4 regions of the Klebsiella sp. MISC125 genome follow, and region 3 is predicted to be linked to each of the others. Evidence: predicted binding sites of a transcription regulator. Region 3 holds the regulator's gene; each other region holds the start of a gene.
What was found. The regulator LexA, encoded in region 3, represses DNA repair genes until DNA is damaged. The targets are predictions, from matches to a motif close to TNCTGTATGTACATACAGNA.

Region 1: the regulator LexA is predicted to act here: its motif matches at 3,211-3,230, upstream of dinG (ATP-dependent DNA helicase DinG).
Region 2: the regulator LexA is predicted to act here: its motif matches at 1,319-1,338, upstream of rmuC (DNA recombination protein RmuC).
Region 4: the regulator LexA is predicted to act here: its motif matches at 2,851-2,870, upstream of sulA (SOS-induced cell division inhibitor SulA).

What each region holds. Positions count from the first base shown of each region.
Region 1 is NZ_CP180448.1:4,148,843-4,154,553, reverse strand. Features, by position in the region: gene adhE (bifunctional acetaldehyde-CoA/alcohol dehydrogenase) at 1-978, shown strand, start outside; gene rhlE (ATP-dependent RNA helicase RhlE) at 1,172-2,542, shown strand; gene ACMYSL_RS19570 (small membrane protein) at 2,646-2,756, opposite strand; gene dinG (ATP-dependent DNA helicase DinG) at 3,244-5,388, shown strand; gene ybiB (DNA-binding protein YbiB) at 5,431-5,711, shown strand, end outside.
Region 2 is NZ_CP180448.1:5,922,706-5,928,416, reverse strand. Features, by position in the region: gene ACMYSL_RS27765 (dienelactone hydrolase family protein) at 1-210, opposite strand, end outside; gene udp (uridine phosphorylase) at 481-1,242, shown strand; gene rmuC (DNA recombination protein RmuC) at 1,381-2,829, shown strand; gene ubiE (bifunctional demethylmenaquinone methyltransferase/2-methoxy-6-polyprenyl-1,4-benzoquinol methylase UbiE) at 2,900-3,655, shown strand; gene ubiJ (ubiquinone biosynthesis protein UbiJ) at 3,669-4,274, shown strand; gene ubiB (ubiquinone biosynthesis regulatory protein kinase UbiB) at 4,271-5,711, shown strand, end outside.
Region 3 is NZ_CP180448.1:5,803,185-5,808,895, forward strand. Features, by position in the region: gene dinF (MATE family efflux transporter DinF) at 1-885, opposite strand, end outside; gene lexA (transcriptional repressor LexA) at 957-1,565, opposite strand; gene ACMYSL_RS27190 (diacylglycerol kinase) at 1,688-2,056, opposite strand; gene plsB (glycerol-3-phosphate 1-O-acyltransferase PlsB) at 2,186-4,609, shown strand; gene ubiA (4-hydroxybenzoate octaprenyltransferase) at 4,719-5,588, opposite strand; gene ubiC (chorismate lyase) at 5,601-5,711, opposite strand, start outside.
Region 4 is NZ_CP180448.1:3,933,122-3,938,832, forward strand. Features, by position in the region: gene yccS (YccS family putative transporter) at 1-1,807, shown strand, start outside; gene ACMYSL_RS18650 (TfoX/Sxy family DNA transformation protein) at 1,795-2,418, opposite strand; gene sulA (SOS-induced cell division inhibitor SulA) at 2,891-3,400, shown strand; gene ompA (porin OmpA) at 3,754-4,824, shown strand; gene matP (macrodomain Ter protein MatP) at 4,939-5,391, opposite strand; gene ACMYSL_RS18670 (AAA family ATPase) at 5,577-5,711, shown strand, end outside.

The sequences.
Region 1 (5,711 bases), 1.7 Mb from region 3:
GGCTCGCCGATGGATGCGGCGAAAATCATGTGGGTGATGTACGAGCATCCGGAAACCCACTTTGAAGAGCTGGCGCTGCGCTTTATGGATATCCGCAAGCGTATCTACACCTTCCCGAAAATGGGCGTCAAAGCCCGGATGGTGGCGATCACCACCACTTCCGGCACCGGCTCCGAAGTCACGCCGTTTGCGGTGGTGACCGACGATGCCACCGGGCAGAAATATCCACTGGCGGACTACGCCCTTACCCCGGATATGGCGATTGTCGATGCTAACCTGGTGATGGATATGCCGAAGTCCCTGTGCGCCTTCGGCGGCCTGGATGCGGTGACCCACGCTATCGAAGCCTACGTTTCCGTGCTGGCCTCCGAGTTCTCCGATGGCCAGGCGCTACAGGCGCTGAAGCTGCTGAAAGCGTACCTGCCAGCCTCTTACCATGAAGGCTCGAAAAACCCGGTGGCCCGCGAGCGCGTCCATAATGCGGCAACCATCGCCGGGATCGCCTTTGCCAACGCCTTCCTCGGGGTGTGCCACTCCATGGCGCACAAGCTGGGCTCGCAGTTCCACATTCCGCACGGTCTGGCGAATGCGCTGATGATCTGCAACGTCATTCGCTATAACGCCAACGATAACCCGACCAAGCAAACGGCTTTCAGCCAGTACGACCGTCCACAGGCCCGCCGTCGGTACGCAGAGATTGCCGATCATTTAGGCCTGAGCGCGCCGGGAGACCGCACCGCGGCGAAAATCGAGAAGCTGCTGGCGTGGCTGGAGAGCATCAAAGCCGAGCTGGGCATTCCGAAATCCATCCGCGAGGCGGGCGTGCAGGAAGCCGATTTCCTCGCCCACGTCGATAAGCTGTCCGAAGACGCCTTCGATGACCAGTGCACCGGCGCTAACCCACGCTATCCGCTCGTGGCTGAGCTGCGTGAGATACTACTAGTCAGCTATTACGGGGATATTTATCGCGAAGCGTAATTGCCGCTCCTCGTCTATAGAACGGGGAGCAGTGGTTTGTTAGTCAGAGTATTCTTTTCGGGAGATTTTATGCGGTTCGTCACAAAATCTGCTAGACTGCGCCACTTCATGGCATTGTGGTTTTTGCCATCTCTTTCGCAATAATCTCCCTGAAGACTACGCCTGTGACGGGCCGGGGCGGTTCGGAGTTGTTATGTCTTTTGATTCCCTTGGCCTGAATCCTGAAATCTTGCGCGCGGTCGCTGAACAGGGCTATGTTGAGCCAACCCCTATCCAACAGAAGGCTATTCCTGCGGTATTACAGGGTCGCGATCTGATGGCCAGCGCCCAGACCGGCACCGGTAAAACGGCAGGTTTTACGTTGCCGCTGCTTCAGCATCTGATCCAACAAGAACCGCATGCTAAAGGTCGTCGCCCGGTGCGCGCTTTGATCCTGACTCCAACGCGCGAGCTGGCAGCACAGATTGGCGAGAACGTACGGGATTACAGCAAGTATCTGAATATTCGTTCGCTGGTCGTCTTCGGCGGGGTAAGCATTAACCCGCAGATGATGAAGCTGCGCAGCGGCGTCGATATTCTGGTGGCCACGCCGGGACGTCTGCTGGATCTTGAACATCAGAATGCCGTCAGCCTGGATAAGGTTGAAGTGCTGGTACTGGATGAAGCCGACCGTATGCTGGATATGGGCTTTATTCACGATATTCGCCGCGTGCTGGCGAAACTGCCTGCGAAACGCCAGAACCTGCTGTTCTCTGCAACCTTCTCCGACGACATTAAATCGTTGGCGGAAAAACTGCTGCATAACCCGCTGGAAATTGAAGTTGCCCGCCGTAACACCGCCTCTGAGCAGGTGAGCCAGTTAGTGCATTTCGTTGATAAAAAACGCAAGCGCGAGCTGCTGTCGCAGATGATCGGCGAAGGTAACTGGCAGCAAGTGCTGGTCTTTACCCGCACCAAGCACGGCGCAAACCATCTGGCAGAGCAGCTTAATAAAGATGGTATTCGCAGCGCCGCAATCCACGGTAACAAAAGCCAGGGCGCGCGTACTCGCGCATTGGCTGACTTTAAATCCGGTGGCATCCGCGTGCTGGTGGCAACCGACATCGCCGCTCGCGGTCTGGATATTGAAGAGTTGCCGCACGTAGTGAACTACGAACTGCCAAACGTACCGGAAGATTATGTGCACCGCATCGGTCGTACCGGTCGCGCGGCTGCAACTGGCGAAGCGCTGTCGCTGGTCTGCGTTGACGAGCATAAGCTGTTGCATGATATCGAACGCTTGCTGAAAAAAGAGATCCCACGTATCGCCATCGCGGGCTATGAACCGGATCCTTCCATCAAAGCCGAGCCGATTCAGAACGGTCGCCAGCAGCAGCGTGGCGGTGGCCGCGGTGGTCAAAGCCAGAGTCGTGGTGGCCAAAGCCAGGGCCGCAGCGGCCAGAGCCAGGGGCGTAGCCAGCAATCTGCTCCGCGCCGCAACGATGGTGAAGCGCCGAAAGCACGTACTGCAGACGGTAAACCTCCACGGCGTCGTCGCCCGCGCAAACCGGCGTCGGCTGAATAATGTTGTTCTGGCTGCGGCATGTTAATCTGCCGCAGTCAGCCTTTGTACTGCTTCTGATCCTGCAATTTTAAAATTCACTCATCAATAACCATCAGATTAAAATTTATCTTTTACCGTGCTTCACTTTCGGTAGTGAACCATTCTTGCGATTTTTGCAATAGCTGACAAAATTGTAGCCAGCAACCACAAGGAGTATCACAGAAACCACTAACATGAAAAAAGCAACCATAAACATCCTCAATAATTAACAGGCCCTGTAGACTCTGAAAGTTAGTATACGGATTAGTGGTTAAGATATAATATCTTATGAATGTAGATTATCTTAAATATAAGATTAATCAAAAAGTTAGATTATTTTCATTGTCTCTTTTTATACTCTTTTCGGAATGTATTTAGAACGTTTGATTAATTCTTTATCATTTTTTCACATTCGGGCTTCTGATGTGGAAGACCAATATCTGATGTTTACAGTATGAATTAGAAAAAAACGCTAAGTGCAGACTGAAAATAGCGTCGTTACTAATTATTCATAAAATGGATACGGATAAGCCATCGTAAACGACTCACTGCACTGGCGAAAAGAGCGTTATTGGTTTTTATCCTGTTCTGCGAGTCGGCTTCCTGTTTACCGAAAAAGGGATACCTCCGCCCTGTCAAAAATGGCACAATAGTGGCTGTTTATACAGTATTCAGGTTCTCTCATGGCTTTGACCGCAGCGCTAAAAGCGCAAATCGCCGCCTGGTATAAGGCGCTCCAGGAACAGATTCCGGACTTTATTCCCCGTCCCCCGCAGCGGCAGATGATCGCCGATGTCGCGAAGACGCTTGCCGGGGAAGAGGGGCGACATCTGGCGATTGAGGCTCCCACTGGCGTCGGCAAAACCTTGTCATACCTGATCCCCGGCATCGCGATTGCCCGTGAAGAGCAAAAAACGCTCGTAGTCAGCACCGCCAACGTAGCGCTGCAGGACCAGATCTACAGCAAAGACCTGCCGCTGCTGCGTAAAATTATTCCCGACCTGCGATTTACCGCTGCCTTTGGTCGTGGGCGCTACGTTTGTACGCGTAACCTGGCCGCTCTCGCCAGTACGGACCCGACACAGCAGGATCTGCTCGCCTTCCTTGATGACGACCTCACACCGAATAACCAGGCAGAACAGAAGCTGTGCGCGACGCTTAAAACGGATCTTGATAGTTATAAATGGGATGGCCTGCGCGATCACACCGATAAAAACATAGATGATTCGCTGTGGAGCCGTCTGAGCACCGATAAAGCCAGCTGCCTGAATCGCAATTGCCACTATTATCGCGAATGTCCATTTTTCGTCGCCCGGCGAGAAATTCAGGAAGCCGAAGTGGTGGTGGCAAACCATGCGCTGGTCATGGCGGCAATGGAGAGCGAGGCGGTACTGCCGGATCCGAAGAATTTACTGCTGGTGCTTGATGAAGGCCACCACCTGCCGGATGTCGCCCGCGATGCGCTGGAAATGAGCGCTGAAATCACCGCTCCGTGGTATCGCCTGCAGTTGGATTTGTTCACTAAACTGGTCGCCACCTGCATGGAACAGTTCCGGCCTAAAACCACACCGCCATTGGCGAATCCTGAGCGCCTGAACGCGCACTGCGAGGAGCTGTTTGAGCTTATCTCCTCGCTAAATAATATTCTTAACCTGTATATGCCTGCGGGTCAGGAAGCGGAACACCGCTTTCCGATGGGCGAGCTGCCGCAGGAAGTTATGGAGATCTGCCAGCGGCTGGCGAAGCTGACGGAAACGTTGCGCGGGCTGGCGGAGCTGTTCCTCAACGATCTTGGCGAAAAAACAGGCAGTCATGATGTGGTGCGTCTACACCGGGTTCTGCTGCAGATGAACCGCGCGCTGGGGATGTTTGAGAGTCAGAGCAAACTGTGGCGTCTGGCATCGTTGGCGCAGTCTTCAGGCGCGCCGGTGACCAAATGGGCCACCCGCGACCTGCGTGACGGTCAGATGCATATCTGGTTCCACTGTGTGGGGATCCGCGTCAGCGATCAGCTGGAAAGGCTGCTCTGGCGCAGCGTCCCGCATATTGTTGTCACTTCGGCGACGCTACGTTCGCTGAATAGCTTTTCTCGCCTGCAAGAGATGAGCGGGCTGAAAGAGAAGGCGGGAGACCGCTTTGTGGCGCTGGATTCGCCGTTTAACCACGTCGAACAGGGTAAAATTGTCATCCCGCAGATGCACTACGAACCGCTTATTGACCACGAAGAACAGCATATCGCCGAGATGGCGGCTTACTTTCGCGAGCAGGTTGAGAGTAAAAAGCATCTTGGCATGCTGGTGCTGTTTGCCAGCGGAAGAGCGATGCAGCGTTTTCTTGAGCACGTGACCGATTTGCGCTTGCTGCTTCTGGTGCAGGGTGATAAGCCGCGCTATCGGCTGGTGGAACTGCACCGTAAGCGCGTTGAAGGTGGGGAACGAAGCGTACTGGTCGGGCTGCAATCCTTTGCCGAAGGGCTCGATTTAAAAGGCGAGCTGCTGAGCCAGGTTCACATCCACAAAATTGCCTTCCCGCCGATAGACAGCCCGGTGGTGATTACCGAAGGCGAGTGGCTCAAAAGCCTCAATCGCTATCCGTTCGAAGTTCAAAGTCTGCCGAGTGCTTCCTTCAACCTGATTCAGCAGGTGGGTCGCCTGATCCGTAGCCATAGCTGCTGGGGGGAAGTGGTGATTTACGATAAGCGACTGTTGACCAAAAACTACGGCCAACGCTTATTGAATGCATTACCCGTATTTCCGATAGAGCAGCCTGCCGTCCCTGAGGTTATAGTAAAAACTAAAGCAAAACCGACGCGTCGCAAACGGCGTTAATGGTGCAATGTCGACGATGTGAGAAGCTCAAAGGAGCCTTCGATGGACTACAGCAAGATCATTAAAGAAGTTGGGCGGGGGAAAAACCACGCCCGTGACCTGGATGTCGAAACGGCCCGCGCGCTCTATTCGCGGATGCTTAGCGGCGAAGTACCCGAGCTCGAGCTGGGCGGCATCCTTATAGCCCTGCGCATCAAGGGTGAAGGAGAAGCGGAGATGAAGGGCTTCTACGAGGCGATGCAGCAGCAGACGTTACGCCTGACGCCGCCGCCAGGCAAACCTATGCCGATTGTCATCCCCAGCTATAACGGCGCGCGCAAACA
Region 2 (5,711 bases), 120 kb from region 3:
TTCATGCACGCCGAAAATTTCCTGTACAACGATGACGACCGGTAGCGGACCGTCGACGTTGCCCGGACGGGCATGGAAGGCTGGCATGTTATCCCCCTGAGAAGGGATTGATGTCTCCCCGGAGATGATATTTTCATCTGACGTGTGAACAGCAGTTGAGGCATGCGGCGTGGCTGCAGGTGCAAAGCCGGGTTGCTTAGTTGTGGTCATGGTATTCTCCGTACCCTTATTAATGTATTAGCGCATCGATAACTATAGACGTTTTAGACCGGACGTTAACAAACCACAGTGCCCGAAACAGGCTATCTTTTGTTCAGTACTCTCCAGATTAACTTATTAATGTGATTTGTATCACCATTCAATGGCAATCTATTGCAATGAATTTCATTCATGGTGATTGGTGTCACAAAATAGTCTCAGCAGCTTCTGTAAAGTACCGTTTTGCTTCTGCTGATAATTCGACCCACAGAGGAGTTTTTTATGTCTAAGTCTGATGTTTTTCATCTCGGCCTCACCAAGAACGATTTACAAGGGGCTACGCTGGCTATCGTCCCTGGCGATCCGGAGCGTGTGGAAAAGATCGCCGCGCTGATGGATAAGCCGGTCAAACTGGCATCTCATCGCGAATTCACTACCTGGCGTGCTGAACTGGATGGTAAAGCAGTGATTGTCTGCTCTACCGGTATCGGCGGCCCATCTACCTCTATTGCCGTGGAAGAACTGGCCCAATTGGGTATCCGTACCTTCCTGCGCATTGGCACCACCGGCGCTATTCAGCCGCACATTAATGTGGGCGACGTTCTGGTGACCACCGCTTCCGTTCGTCTCGACGGTGCAAGCCTGCACTTCGCGCCAATGGAATTCCCGGCGGTAGCCGATTTCGAATGTACTACCGCGCTGGTTGAAGCGGCGAAATCCATTGGTGCGACCACGCATGTCGGCGTCACTGCCTCTTCCGACACCTTCTATCCGGGCCAGGAGCGTTACGACACCTTCTCTGGCCGCGTGGTGAGCCGCTTTAAAGGTTCGATGGAAGAGTGGCAGTCGATGGGCGTGATGAACTATGAAATGGAATCCGCCACTCTGCTGACCATGTGCGCCAGCCAGGGCCTGCGTGCCGGGATGGTTGCCGGGGTTATCGTCAACCGTACCCAGCAGGAAATTCCAAACGCGGAAACCATGAAGCAAACCGAAAGCCATGCGGTGAAAATCGTCGTGGAAGCAGCGCGCCGCCTGCTGTAGTTCTTATCCTTTCTGTCAAAGGCCGGGCTCTCCGGCCTTTCTTTTTTGCGTTGCTCCTCGCAGGAAAAACCTTTCCAACTGGACGTTTGTACAGCACAATTCTATTTTGTGCCGTAAGTGGTTGCCGCAGGGGGCGTTGTGGATATCTCGATTATTATTAGTGCCGTTGTGGCGCTGGCCGCTGGGCTGATTGTGGGCTGGCTGGCGACCAAAGCGCGCGCCGACCAAATCCGAGCCGACCTCATCGAAGAGCGTCGCGAGCTGGATATTGAGCTGAGCGCTGCCCGCCAACAACTGGTGCAGGAGTCCCACTGGCGCGAAGAGTGCGAGCTGCTCAATAACGAATTGCGCAGCCTGCGCGATATCAATACGTCGCTGGAGGCCGATCTCCGTGAAGTGACCACCCGCCTTGAATCCACGCAAATGCATGCGGAAGATAAAATTCGCCAGATGGTCAACAGCGAGCAGCGCCTTAGCGAGCAGTTCGAGAATCTGGCAAACCGAATATTCGAACACAGCAACCGACGGGTGGATGAGCAGAATCGCCAGAGTCTGCACGGGCTGCTGACCCCGTTACGTGAGCAACTGGATGGTTTCCGCCGCCAGGTTCAGGATAGCTTCGGTCAGGAGGCGCGGGAGCGTCATACCCTGGCTCATGAAATCCGCAACCTTCAGCAGCTTAATGCGCAAATGGCGCAGGAAGCGCTAAACCTGACGCGCGCGCTGAAGGGTGATAACAAAACTCAGGGCAACTGGGGGGAAGTGGTATTGACCCGCGTGCTGGAGGCTTCCGGGCTGCGGGAGGGTCACGAATATCAAACGCAGGTGAGTATCGAAACCGACAACCGTTCACGGATGCAGCCGGATGTGATCGTGCGTCTTCCGCAGGGCAAAGACGTGGTTATTGATGCCAAGATGACTCTGGTCGCCTATGAACGCTACTTTAATGCCGATGATGATTACACCCGCGAGACGGCGTTACAGGAGCATATTGCTTCCGTACGCAATCATATGCGTCTGCTGGGGCGTAAGGACTATCAACAGCTGCCGGGGCTACGTTCACTCGACTACGTCCTGATGTTTATCCCAGTTGAACCCGCCTTCCTGCTGGCGATTGACCGTCAGCCGGAGCTGATTAGCGAAGCGCTGAAGAACAACATTATGTTGGTTAGCCCGACTACGCTGCTGGTCGCACTGCGTACCATCGCCAACCTGTGGCGCTATGAGCATCAGAGCCGTAACGCGCAGAAAATTGCCGAAAGAGCGGGGCGCCTGTATGACAAAATGCGCCTGTTTGTCGACGACATGTCCGCTATCGGCCAGAGCCTGGATAAAGCACAGGATAACTATCGTCAGGCGATGAAAAAGCTCGCTTCCGGGCGTGGCAATCTGCTCGTTCAGGCAGAATCGTTCCGTGGCCTGGGCGTGGAAGTCAAACGTGGGATTAATCCTGACTTAGTCGAACAAGCAACCGCGCAGGATGATGAATACCGTCTTGAGGACGAAGACAACCCACGGGAAGATAAAGATTTTTCATCAGATTCCGCAGCTGCTGCAGTGTACGATGGTCGCTCTCAGCCGCGTTGAAGCGTATGGGAAGCGCGCTAAACCTGTTACACTCGACGAACATTTTCTTGATAAGCAAGCAGGCATTGAGATGGTTGAGGATTCACAAGAAACGACGCATTTTGGCTTTCAGACTGTCGCCAAAGAACAGAAAGCTGACATGGTGGCGCATGTATTTCATTCTGTAGCTGCAAAATATGATGTGATGAACGATTTGATGTCGTTCGGTATTCATCGTTTGTGGAAGCGTTTCACCATCGATTGCAGCGGCGTCCGTCGTGGGCAGACCGTGCTGGATCTGGCCGGCGGTACCGGCGACCTGACGGCGAAATTCTCCCGTCTGGTGGGCGAAACCGGCCGCGTGATGCTGGCGGATATCAATGATTCTATGCTGAAGATGGGCCGCGAAAAGCTGCGTAATATCGGCATTATCGGTAACGTGGAATATGTCCAGGCTAACGCCGAAGCGCTACCTTTTGCAGATAACACCTTTGACTGCATCACCATCTCTTTCGGCCTGCGTAATGTCACCGATAAAGAAAAAGCGCTGCGCTCTATGTATCGCGTGCTCAAACCGGGCGGTCGCCTGCTGGTACTGGAGTTCTCGAAGCCAATAATGGAGCCGCTGAGCAAAGCCTACGATGCCTATTCCTTCCATATCCTGCCGCGCGTGGGCGAGCTGGTTGCGAAAGATGCCGAAAGCTATCGCTATCTTGCTGAATCTATTCGAATGCACCCCGATCAGGACACTCTGAAAGGCATGATGCAGGACGCAGGTTTCGAAAGCGTCGATTACTACAACCTGACGGCCGGTATCGTTGCGCTGCACCGTGGTTACAAGTTCTGACAGGAGGGACGCTATGCCTTTCAAATCACTGGTTTCCGCCGGTATTGAGACAGTCCTGAATACTTTCCTCTGGCGCGACCAGGCGCTTAAACCCGCCCGGCAGCGGCTGCTGGGGAAAGTGCTGCGCATCGAGTTGCAAGAGCTTTCCGCACCCGTGGTGCTGGTTTTTAGCGAGCGTCAGGTAGACGTGCTGGGCGCGTGGGAAGGCGAAGCCGATTGTACCGTGATTACCCGCCTTAGCGTGCTCCCGCAACTACGTAACCGCCAGCAGCTGACGGCGCTGATTCGCAGCGGCGATCTCGAAGTGCAGGGAGATTTGCAGGTTGTGCAAAATACCGTCACTCTGTGCGATCTGGCTGAATTCGACCCGGCTGAACTATTGGCCCCGTATACTGGCGATATCGTTGCGGAAGGCTTCAGTAAAGTATTACGCGGCGGCACTCGCTTTCTTTTACAGGGCGCTCAGCGCCAGCAGCGTTATGTCGCGGAGACGATCACCGAAGAGTGGCGTCTGGCACCGGGACCGCTGGAGCTGGCCTGGTTTGTTGAGGAAACCGCTGCTGTGGAACGAGCCCTGGCCGCGCTGGAAAAACGGCTGGAAACGCTGGAGGGCAAATGACGCCAGGAGAACTACGGCGCCTGTATTTCATCATCCGCACCTTTTTGAGCTACGGGCTTGATGAGCTCATTCCCAAAATGCGCATCACGCTGCCGCTGCGAATCTGGCGACGTATGCTGTTCTGGATGCCAAACCGCCACAAAGAAAAACCTCTCGGCGAGCGCTTGCGTCTGGCGTTGCAGGAGCTGGGACCGGTGTGGATTAAGTTTGGTCAGATGCTCTCAACTCGTCGCGACCTGTTTCCGCCGCAAATCGCCGATCAGCTTGCTATGTTGCAGGATCGCGTCGCACCGTTTGACGGTCTGCAGGCCAAAAAGCAAATTGAGCAAGCGATGGGCGGCCTGCCGGTGGAGGCCTGGTTTGACGATTTCTCCATCGAGCCGCTGGCTTCTGCCTCTATCGCCCAGGTACACACTGCGCGCCTGAAAGAGAATGGCAGAGAGGTGGTCATCAAGGTGATCCGCCCGGATATTGTGCCGGTTATCAAAGCGGATATGAAACTCATCTATCGCCTCGCGCGCTGGGTACCGCGTCTGCTGCCGGACGGTCGTCGTCTGCGCCCACAGGAAGTGGTTCGCGAATACGAGAAAACGCTGCTGGATGAACTCAACCTGCTGCGTGAATCGGCCAACGCCATTCAATTGCGCCGCAACTTTGAAGACAGCCCAATGCTCTATGTCCCTGAGGTTTATTCAGACTACTGCAGCGAAGGCATGATGGTGATGGAGCGGATTTACGGCATCCCGGTTTCCGATGTCGTTGCTCTGGAAGCGCAAAATACCAACATGAAGCTGCTGGCCGAGCGCGGCGTGCAGGTCTTTTTCACTCAGGTCTTCCGCGACAGCTTCTTCCATGCCGATATGCATCCGGGCAATATTTTTGTCAGCTATGAACACCCGGAGGACCCGCAGTACATCGGTATCGACTGCGGTATTGTCGGCTCGCTGAACAAAGAAGATAAGCGCTACCTGGCGGAAAACTTCATCGCCTTCTTTAACCGTGATTATCGCAAAGTTGCGGAGCTGCACGTTGATTCCGGCTGGGTACCTGCGGATACCAACGTTGAAGAGTTCGAGTTTGCCATCCGCACCGTCTGCGAGCCTATTTTTGAAAAGCCGCTGGCGGAAATCTCCTTTGGCCATGTGCTGCTGAACCTGTTTAACACCGCGCGACGCTTCAATATGGAAGTGCAGCCGCAGCTGGTTCTGCTACAGAAGACATTACTTTACGTAGAAGGTGTAGGTCGCCAGCTCTATCCTCAGTTAGACTTGTGGAAAACGGCGAAACCGTTCCTGGAGTCGTGGATTAAGGATCAGGTTGGCATTCCGGCGCTGGTGCGAGCGTTTAAAGAAAAAGCGCCGTTCTGGATTGAGAGAATGCCGGAAATACCTGAACTGGTGTACCAAAGCTTGCAACAAAGCAAGCAGTTGCAGAATA
Region 3 (5,711 bases):
CCCGGAGTGCGCCTCCACGGCGTAGGCGAAACCATCCAGCGCGTAGGCGGTAAAGGTCAGCATCGTCATCAACACCGCATTGACCGCTACAACATCAGCGCCGAGCCGGGCACCGTATACCGTCATCGCCCCAAAGCATAGCTGTAGCAGCAGCGAGCGCAGCATAATGTCGCGGTTCAGCGCAAGGAGACGACGCACATCGCCGCGCCAGGCGTTTTTCAGCATCGATAGCGAAACGCCCCGTAGTACCAGCACGCGCTTCGCCATAACGAGTCCGATGAAAAAGGTGGCGTATTCAGCTGTTACGGTCGCCAGAGCTGCGCCCTGCACGTTCATATGCAGGCCCATCACCAGCCATAAATCAAGCACGATGTTGAGTACATTGCCGACAACCAGCAGGATCACCGGTGCACGGGCATACTGCACGCCCAACAGCCAGCCCAGCAGCACTAGATTTGCCAGAGATGCCGGAGCGCTCAGCCAACGAATCTCGAGGAAACGGCGGGCCTGTTCAAGCACCGCATCACTGCCGCCGACGATGTGCAGCGCCAGATTAATTAACGGCATTCTGAATAGGACGATGGCTATCCCGGCAGCCAGTGCCAGCCCCAGCGGCTGCACCAGCGCACGCGCCAGCCGTTGCGGATCTTTCGCGCCGAATGCCTGAGCCGTCAAACCCGTAGTACTCATGCGCAAAAACAGGAGCAGCATGAAGAGAAAGCTGGTCGCCATCGCGCCAACCGCAACGCCGCCCAGATAAATCGGACTATCAAGATGACCAATAACGGCGGTATCCACCAGCCCCAGCAAAGGAACGGTGATATTGGAGAAAATCATGGGCAGCGCTAAGCGCCACAGGGCTTTATCGGCGGCGTTAAAAAGCATGGGGAAGAGCCCAAATGAAGAGGGAAAACAGCGCAGCACCATGCATCAGATGATGCTGCGAGATGAAGAGGTTACTGCCAGTTGCCGTTGCGGATAACGCCGACAGCCAGACCTTCAATAGTGAAACTTTGCTGGCGTAAATCCACCACGATCGGGGTAAATTCGCTGTTTTCAGGTAGCAGTTCGACGACGTTACCCTGTTTTTTCAGACGCTTCACGGTGACTTCATCGTCAATGCGGGCCACAACAACCTGGCCATTGCGCACATCCTGAGTTTTATGTACCGCGAGCAGGTCGCCATCCAGGATACCGATGTCTTTCATCGACATTCCGCTTACGCGCAGCAGAAAATCGGCATTCGGCTTAAACATTGCCGGATCGACCTGGTAGTGGCCTTCGATGTGCTGCTGTGCGAGCAGTGGTTCACCTGCTGCGACGCGGCCGACAAGCGGCAGGCCGTTTTCTTCTTCCGTCAGCAGACGGATACCGCGGGAGGCACCGGAAACGATCTCGATTGCGCCTTTACGCGCCAGCGCTTTCAGGTGTTCTTCCGCCGCGTTTGGGGAACGAAACCCCAAGCGCTGAGCAATCTCCGCACGCGTCGGCGGCATGCCCGTCTGGCTGATATGATCCCGAATGAGATCAAACACCTCTCGCTGCCTGGTCGTTAACGCTTTCATTCCGCCCCCTGGGTGTATATACAGTTATGCTGTGAGTATATACAGCTAACGGTGATTTTGGAACCATATTTCACACAAAAATCAGGAGTTTCTTTCCGTTTTGCGAGCCGCTATGGCAAGACTTAGCGGTAGTTTGCCCACAACAGCGTTCCCCATGTGATCAACGCGATAATAATCGCCAACAGGACCGCCGCAGAACCCATATCTTTCGCGCGGCCAGACAACTCATGATGTTCAGGGCCAATACGGTCAACAACCGCTTCGATCGCGCTGTTAATAATTTCAACTATCATCACTATCAGGACCGAGCCAATCAGCAAAACGCGCGTGATGGCATCGACATCCAGCCAGCAGGCTATCACCACGGCAATAATGGCAGCGATGCCTTCCTGACGAAATGCGGCCTCATTGATCCACGCCGCACGGAATCCTTTCCAGGAATACCCCGCTGCTTTAACGATTCGAGTTAACCCAGTGGTATTATTGGCCATCAAACAAACCTTTTTATGTAAATGACGTCAATGAGTGTACGCGTTTGCCGCGTTACAACGGAAATTTTGCGCACTTTCTGTTATTCTTGCGGCGCATTTGCATGATTAACCAGAGGCTTCACATCGTCTATGTCTGGCTGGCAACGAATTTACTATAAATTACTGAATTTACCATTAAGGGCACTGGTAAAAAGCAAGTCAATTCCGGCACAACCTGCTCAGGAATTGGGCCTGGATACCTCACGTCCCATCATGTACGTCCTGCCCTACAATTCGAAGGCGGACCTGCTGACGCTTCGCGCTCAATGTCTGGAACATGAGTTACCGGACCCGCTTGAGCCGCTGGAGATCGATGGTACCCTGCTTCCCCGCTACGTGTTTATTCACGGCGGCCCGCGTGTTTTCACCTACTACACGCCAAAAGAAGAATCCATCAAGCTGTTCCATGATTACCTGGATCTGCACCGTAACCATCCCGATCTTGACGTGCAGATGGTGCCGGTTTCTGTGATGTTTGGTCGTGCTCCAGGGCGTGAAAAAGGCGAAGTGAACCCGCCGCTGCGTATGCTAAACGGCATTCAAAAATTCTTCGCCGTTCTGTGGTTGGGTCGCGACAGCTTTGTGCGTTTCTCGCCTTCGGTCTCTCTGCGTAAAATGGCAGACGAGCACGGTACCGATAAAATTATCGCCCAAAAGCTGGCCCGCGTGGCGCGTATGCACTTCGCCCGTCAGCGTCTGGCGGCGGTCGGCCCGCGCCTACCTGCGCGCCAGGATCTGTTCAACAAGCTGCTGGCGTCAAAAGCCATTGCCCGCGCGGTAGAAGACGAAGCGCGTAGCAAGAAAATCTCCCACGAGAAGGCCCAGCAAAACGCCATCGCCTTGATGGAAGAGATCGCCGCAAACTTCTCTTATGAAATGATTCGTCTGACCGACCGCGTACTGGGTTTCACCTGGAACCGGCTGTATCAGGGCATTAACGTCCATAACGCCGAGCGCGTACGCCAGCTGGCGCATGAAGGCCACGAGATAGTCTATGTTCCGTGCCACCGCAGCCATATGGACTATCTGCTGCTCTCTTACGTCATCTATCACCAGGGTTTGGTGCCGCCGCATATCGCCGCCGGTATCAACCTGAACTTCTGGCCTGCCGGGCCGATTTTCCGTCGTGGTGGCGCGTTCTTTATTCGCCGCACCTTCAAAGGGAATAAGCTCTATTCGACGGTGTTCCGCGAATATTTGGGCGAGCTGTTCAGTCGCGGTTACTCCGTGGAGTACTTCGTTGAGGGTGGTCGTTCACGTACCGGACGCCTGCTGGACCCAAAAACCGGCACCCTGTCGATGACGATCCAGGCGATGCTGCGCGGCGGTACCCGCCCTATCACCCTGGTGCCGATTTATATTGGCTACGAGCACGTGATGGAAGTCGGTACCTACGCCAAAGAGCTGCGCGGGGCGACGAAAGAGAAAGAGAGCCTGCCGCAGATGTTGAAAGGCCTCAGCAAGCTGCGCAACCTCGGCCAGGGCTACGTCAACTTCGGCGAACCGCTGCCGTTGATGACCTATCTCAATCAGCATGTCCCTGACTGGCGCGAGGCTATCGATCCTATCGAAGCGGTCCGTCCGTCATGGTTGACGCCGACGGTGAACAATATCGCCTCCGATCTGATGGTGCGTATCAATAACGCCGGCGCGGCAAACGCCATGAACCTGTGCTGTACCGCGCTGCTGGCCTCACGTCAGCGTTCTCTGACCCGCGAGCAGCTCACCGAACAGCTGGAGTGCTATCTCGCTCTGCTGCGCAACGTGCCTTATTCGCCGGATGCCACAACACCTGAGGCCTCCGCCAGCGAGCTTATCGACCACGCGCTACAGATGAACAAGTTCGAAGTCGAGAAAGACACCATTGGCGATATCATCATTCTGCCGCGCGAGCAGGCAGTGTTGATGACCTATTACCGCAACAACATCGCCCACATGCTGGTGATGCCGTCGCTGTTAGCCGCCATTGTGACCCAGCATCGTCGCATTACCCGTGCCGAAATATTGCGTCATGTCGAGATGTTCTATCCATTCCTGAAGGCTGAGCTGTTCCTGCGTTGGGAGAAAGCCGAGCTGGGGGGCGTCGTCGATGCGCTGATTGCTGAGATGCAGCGTCAGGGGCTGATCGCCCTGAACGAAGACGAAGTGAGCGTCAATCCGTCTCACGCCCGCTCTCTGCAACTGCTGGCCGCAGGCGCGCGCGAAACGCTGCAGCGTTATGCCATCACCTTCTGGCTGCTGAGTGCCAACCCGTCCATGAACCGTAGTTCGCTGGAGAAAGAGAGCCGCACCGTGGCTCAGCGTCTGTCCGTGCTGCACGGTATCAACGCGCCGGAGTTCTTCGATAAGGCGGTGTTTAGTACTTTGGTGCTGACTCTGCGTGATAGAGGCTATATCAGCGATACCGGGGATGCCGAGCCAGAAGAGACGTTGAAGATCTACCGCATGCTGGCAGACCTGATTACTTCTGATGTGCGTCTAACGATTGAAAGCGTTACTCAGGATGAAGCGTAACGTTTGAAGAGCGATCCCGGCTTGCGCTACGCTTAGCCGGGCAACCAGAATAATGCGGTTTTGTAGCCCGGCTAAGGCGTTTACGCCGCAAGCCGGGTAAACCACAAAACTACTGCATATACCCCATCGCCAGGCCAAGAAACAGCACCAGCCCCACGTAGTTATTATTTAAAAACGCCTTAAAGCAGTCATCGCGTTCACGTTTAAATATCAGCTTCTGCTGCCAGACAAACAGCGCTGCGGCGATAAACAATGACCAGTAATACTCCCAGCCCAGACCGCTCAGCCAGCCCACTGCCGCCATCAGCGCCAGTACCGCCACCTGTAAAATCCCAATAATTAAACGGTCGTTGTCGCCAAACAGAATCGCCGTCGACTTAATGCCAATCTTCACGTCATCATCGCGGTCGACCATTGCATACTGGGTATCGTAGGCCACCGCCCACAGAATATTGGCGAGAAACATCAGCCAGCAGCTCAGCGGCAGAGATTCACTCACCGCAGAAAAGGCCATCGGAATCGACCAGCCGAACGCCGCGCCCAGCACCACTTGTGGCAGGTGGGTGTAGCGTTTCATAAACGGATAGACCCAGGCCAGCGCCAGCGCGGCAACCGACAGCAAAATGGTCATGGTGTTTAAGGTCAACACCAGCAGAAACGAGAACAGCACCAGCACAACAAACAGCGTTCGCGCCTCTTTTTCGGTAACGTCGCCGCTTGGCAGCGGGCGGCGGGCGGTGCGCTTAACGTGGCCGTCAAACTTACGATCTGCATAGTCATTCACTACGCAGCCGGCAGCGCGCATCAGCCAGACGCCCGCGACAAAAACGGCGAGGATCCACAGCGGGGGTATCCCCGGCGTTGCTACCCACAGCGCCCATAGCGTCGGCCACAGCAGCAGCAGCGCGCCGATCGGTTTGTCAGTCCGCATCAGGCGGTGAAACGCCAACAGCTTGTTCTGCGTCAGACTCCACTCCATTTTCTCTTCCTCTTAATACAACGGCGATGCAGGCAGAAACAATTCTGTCAGCAGCAGCGGTTTGCCACTCAGCCGGAGGCGGGAACGACGCCCCCAAAGCTCTGCATGACGACCGATTTCAAT
Region 4 (5,711 bases), 1.9 Mb from region 3:
ACGCTATGCAACAATCGCCTTTGGTGCTTTATTAATTGCTATCTATACCATGCTGGGCGTAACGCTTTACAGCCATTGGTACCTCCAGCCGTTGTTTTTGTTAGCCGGTGCGGTCTGGTATAACTTACTTACCCTAGCCGGACATCTTATCTTCCCTATCCGCCCTCTTCAGGACAATCTGGCCCGCAGTTACGAGCAGTTGGCTCACTATCTGGAGCTTAAATCGCGGCTGTTTGATCCGGATATCGAAGATGAAAGCCAGGCGCCGCTGTACGATCTGGCAATAGCCAACGGCCAGCTAGTTACCACGCTGAATCAGACCAAAGTCTCTCTGCTGACTCGTCTACGCGGCGATCGCGGCCAGCGCGGTACCCGCCGCACTTTGCAGTATTACTTCGTGGCTCAGGATATTCACGAACGCGCCAGCTCATCGCATATTCAGTACCAAACGTTGCGCGACCACTTTCGCTATAGCGACGTGATGTTTCGCTTTCAGCGTATGTTGTCTATGCAGGCGCAGGCATGCCAAAAACTCTCACGCGCTATCCTGCTACGCGAACCCTATCAACACGATGCCCACTTTGAACGGGCATTTATGCATCTTGATGCCGCACTCGATCGCGTACGGGCTAGCGGAGCACCTACGGAACAGCTTAAGGCGCTCGGCTTTTTGCTCAATAACCTGCGAGCGATAGATGCCCAGTTGGCGACCATTGAATCCGTACAGACTACCGTACAGACCAATAACAATACTGAAAATCTGCTCGCTGACGATCAACCTAACGGTTTTAGCGATATCTGGCTACGTTTGCGCAATAACATGTCACCGGAGTCAGCTCTATTCCGTCACGCGGTTCGGATGTCGTTAGTCCTGTGCGCGGGCTACGCCTTTATTCAGCTTACCGGGCTGAACCACGGCTACTGGATATTGCTGACCAGCCTGTTTGTTTGCCAGCCAAACTACAACGCCACGCGCCACCGGCTGGCATTAAGAATAATCGGTACGCTGGTTGGGGTTGCGATAGGACTCCCGATCCTGCTCCTGGTACCTTCAGTAGAAGGCCAGCTACTTCTGATTGTTCTGACTGGCGTGCTGTTCTTTGCTTTTCGCAACGTACAATACGCCCACGCAACGATGTTTATTACCCTGCTGGTCCTGTTATGCTTTAACCTGCTGGGTGAAGGCTTTGAAGTCGCCTTACCACGTATATTTGACACGTTGATCGGTTGTGCGATCGCCTGGGCAGCCGTAAGTTTTATTTGGCCCGACTGGAAATTTCGCAATTTACCGCGAGTCCTCGAACAGGCAATCAACGCCAACTGCCGATATCTGGATGCCATTCTTGAGCAATATCATCAGGGACGTGACAACCGCCTGGCTTATCGTATCGCACGGCGTGCGGCGCATAACCGAGACGGTGAACTGGCATCAGTAGTCTCAAATTTGTCCACTGAACCCAGAGCTGACTCAGCGATGCGAGAAACCGCATTCCGCTTACTGTGTCTGAACCATACTTTTACCAGCTATATTTCAGCGTTGGGTGCCCATCGGGAAAAACTGACAACACCGGATATTCTGGCGCTGCTGGACGATGCCGTTTGCTATGTTGATGATGCGCTGCACCATACACCCGCTGATGAACTGCGGGTACAGCAAGCTTTGGCAAGCTTGCAGACCCGGATCCAGCACCTTGATCCTCGAGCTGACAGCAAAGAGCCTTTGGTGCTCCAGCAAATTGGATTACTGCTGGCGCTGCTGCCAGAAATATGTCGGCTACAGCGACAGGTCGAGGTTCAACCTGAGTAAGTCCCTATCTCTCGTTGCTGCTCTACCGCCCACTCTTCGAGGTCCTGACGCAGTTGCATCGGGAGTGTGGCGGCATGCACGCCATTGATTGCCCCAGCTAACGAATAAAGCACATTGACCGTTAGCGCTTTATTCAATCTTAATAGCCTCAGCCAGGCTTTTTTCGCTCCAATTTCGCGCAACGTTTTTTCATCAGGAATGCCTGAATTAATCAACTGCAGCTCCATGTGGAAACTAATATTTGGCAAATTTTTTAATCTCCCTGAGCTTTTCTGCTTTTGCTTTTCATTACGTGCGGTCTGAAATGAAAAAACTGATAGCTGGAAAAGCATATTGCTGTCACGCCAAAGCGCTTCATCTATATGATAATATTTCAGTGCAGCTGGTCGACCATTCTTTCGCATTATCAAAAGAGGGGTTTTATGTTCAACGCGATACTCCGCACTCTGCTCACAAACCCTAAGATAAATTTCCCCCTCAGCAACCATAGCAAAAACGGTATTATCTATCGCCAGACTATAGCCGCCAAATAAAGGCCGACAACTTATTTTTCCTAATGATGACAAGCACTTCCGGAACTGTTGAATCCGTAGACCTGGAAATTTCTTCATGATTATTCCTTTGTTAATCATGTAAATAAAAAATAGTTTCGTTAACGGATCCGCTAATTAAGAAAATAAGTGACTTCTCTTGATGCGGCAAGATGAATTATGTCTTCATTTTAACCAACTTATGTTTTTGCGAGCCGCTTTCAAAAAAATATCGCTCAATGAAGTCAAAATGCCGAAAGGTAAAGTATTTGATAAATATTAATAACAAAAGAAACCAGAATACTTAGCATCGGTAGTACATCCAAAACGGATAACACTCTTACAGGGGAGAAAAATTCACTCAAGTTAAAATGTTTTCAACCATGAATTCACATCATATGCATACCGACATCAAGTCATACTCGCCAATCTGCCGATCTGAAGGGGAAAAATGAAGTACAGATTTCAGTCAACAGAAGAGAAAATGTGGTTGATCTTTTTACCTGTCGCATATACTGTACATACATACAGTAACCCACAGGCGGGATAGACTATGTTTACTTCAGCTCACGCAAATCGTTCACCACTGACTTCTACTTCAGTACGCCGTCACGCTCATGACGCAGTCGAACACCCAACCAATGGGCTGATCAGTGAAATTGTCTATCGCGAAGATCAACCCATGATGACGCAACTATTATTGCTTCCTCTATTACAGCAACTTGGTCAGCAATCGCGCTGGCAGCTGTGGCTAACGCCTCAGCAGAAACTGAGCCGCGAATGGGTACAGTCCTCCGGTTTACCGTTATCAAAGGTGATGCAGATCAGCCAAATGTCGCCCAACAATACGCTGGAATCCATGATCCGCGCACTGCGTACCGGTAATTATAGTGTTGTGATTGGCTGGTTGTCAGATGAACTCACAGTTGAAGAACATGAACGACTGGTTGTCGCTGCGCAAGAGGGTCATGCAATGGGGTTCATCATGCGTCCAGTGAGTAATACTGGTCAGCCAGGCAGACAACTTTCTGGGCTAAAAATTCACTCAAACGTGTATCATTAAATGAATTTAGGATTAATCCTGGAATTTTTTTTGCCCTGGTGGATGGCTTAATTTTTTAATGCCCGTTTTTGTTAAAATGCCTGTCTGATGCGGTCTCGCGACTTTTTTTGCCATATGAAATTCAACCCTACGTTGTTAAACATTGGGTACACAACCCTTTTTTTTCATATGCCTGACGGAGTTCACACTTGTAAGTTTCTAACTAAGTTGTAGACTTTACATCGCCAGGGGTGATCGGCTTTCGCTGCATGTATCAGCATAGTTAACAACAAGTCACGCCCCGGGTGAAGGATTTAACCGTGAGGTCTTTTGTACCTTCATGGCGAATTTTGGATGATAATGAGGCGCAAAAAATGAAAAAGACAGCTATCGCGATTGCAGTGGCACTGGCTGGCTTCGCTACCGTAGCGCAGGCCGCTCCGAAAGATAACACCTGGTATGCAGGTGCTAAACTGGGCTGGTCCCAGTATCACGACACCGGTTTCTACGGTAACGGTTTCAAAGGCAACAACGGTCCGGTTCGTAACGATCAACTGGGTGCTGGCGCGTTTGGTGGCTACCAGGTTAACCCGTACCTCGGCTTCGAAATGGGTTACGACTGGCTGGGCCGTATGGCTTACAAAGGCAGCGTTGATAACGGTGCTTTCAAAGCTCAGGGCGTTCAGCTGACTGCTAAACTGGGTTATCCGATCACTGACGATCTGGATATCTATACCCGTCTGGGTGGTATGGTTTGGCGTGCAGACGCTAAAGGCAACTACGCTTCTAACGGCGTTTCTCGCAGCGAACACGACACTGGCGTTTCCCCAGTATTCGCGGGCGGCTTAGAGTGGGCTGTTACTCGTGACATCGCAACCCGTCTGGAATACCAGTGGGTTAACAACATCGGCGACGCAGGCACCGTTGGTACCCGTCCTGATAACGGCATGCTGAGCTTAGGTGTTTCCTACCGCTTCGGTCAGGAAGATGTTGCTCCGGTTGTAGCTCCGGCCCCGGCCCCGGCTCCTGAAGTGACTACCAAGCACTTCACCCTGAAGTCTGACGTTCTGTTCAACTTCAACAAATCTACCCTGAAACCGGAAGGCCAGCAGGCTCTGGATCAGCTGTACACCCAGCTGAGCAACATGGATCCGAAAGACGGTTCCGCGGTTGTTCTGGGCTACACTGACCGTATCGGTTCTGATGCCTACAACCAGCAGCTGTCTGAGAAACGTGCTCAGTCCGTTGTTGATTACCTGGTGTCTAAAGGTATCCCGTCTAGCAAAATCTCCGCTCGTGGTATGGGTGAATCCAACCCGGTTACTGGCAACACCTGTGACAACGTGAAAGCTCGTGCAGCTCTGATCGACTGCCTGGGTCCAGATCGTCGCGTAGAGATCGAAGTTAAAGGCTACAAAGACGTAGTAACTCAGCCACAGGCTTAAGTTATCGCGTTAATAAAAAACCCCGCTGATGCGGGGTTTTTTTTGTATTAAATTCATGTTTAAAGCAACAAACCAGCGGAATACCAACACTCACTTTAGTTCTTAATTTAATGGCTACTCTTTACCCAGCAACACTTGCAAGTCATGCTTCAAACTGGACATTTTACTAGCATATTTTTCTTTATGTTCAGCATCCTCAATCAGCTGTACGATCGTTTCCGACAGGGTCATACCCCGCCTTTGCGCCAGACCTGCCAGCCGCTGCCAGACCATGAACTCCAGATCGATAGATTTTTTACGAGTATGCTGATGCTCCGCGTTAAAATGTCGCTTGCGACGTGCGCGTATAGTCTGCTTCATACGGTTCGCTAACTCTGGATTCATATGCTGCTCAATCCAGGTATTCACCAGAACAGGTTCATTTTCGAGCGTGAGTAAGACATCGACCGCAGCTTGTGCAGCGCTGGCTTCAATGTAGCGGGTTATCGGTTCACCTTCCCGGCACTTTTTTACCAGATATGTCCATTTCCAACCGCTTTCAAGATTTTCCAGTTGTTGATATTTCATTGCGATCTCAATGTGACCGTGTAACTCTTTTCAGGATATCAGTTTTTTCTTGATCTGCTGAGAATAAATCATCTTTCGTGATGTGGGTAGATTCGTTATCACTGCGACCAACGCAATCACTCGTGTGCTCAGACGCCGCATAATGTATAATCGCGCGTTTTACATCTGACTAAAAAACAGCGACTTTGACCATTACGAAACTTACCCGAAACGACCTCGCTCCTGATACGGAAAGTTATCAGGCGCTGTTTGCACAAGCCGACTTAGCACAAGCAGAAGCATCTCTCTCTGGCGAACTGCAACCCCGCTTATTCTATGCC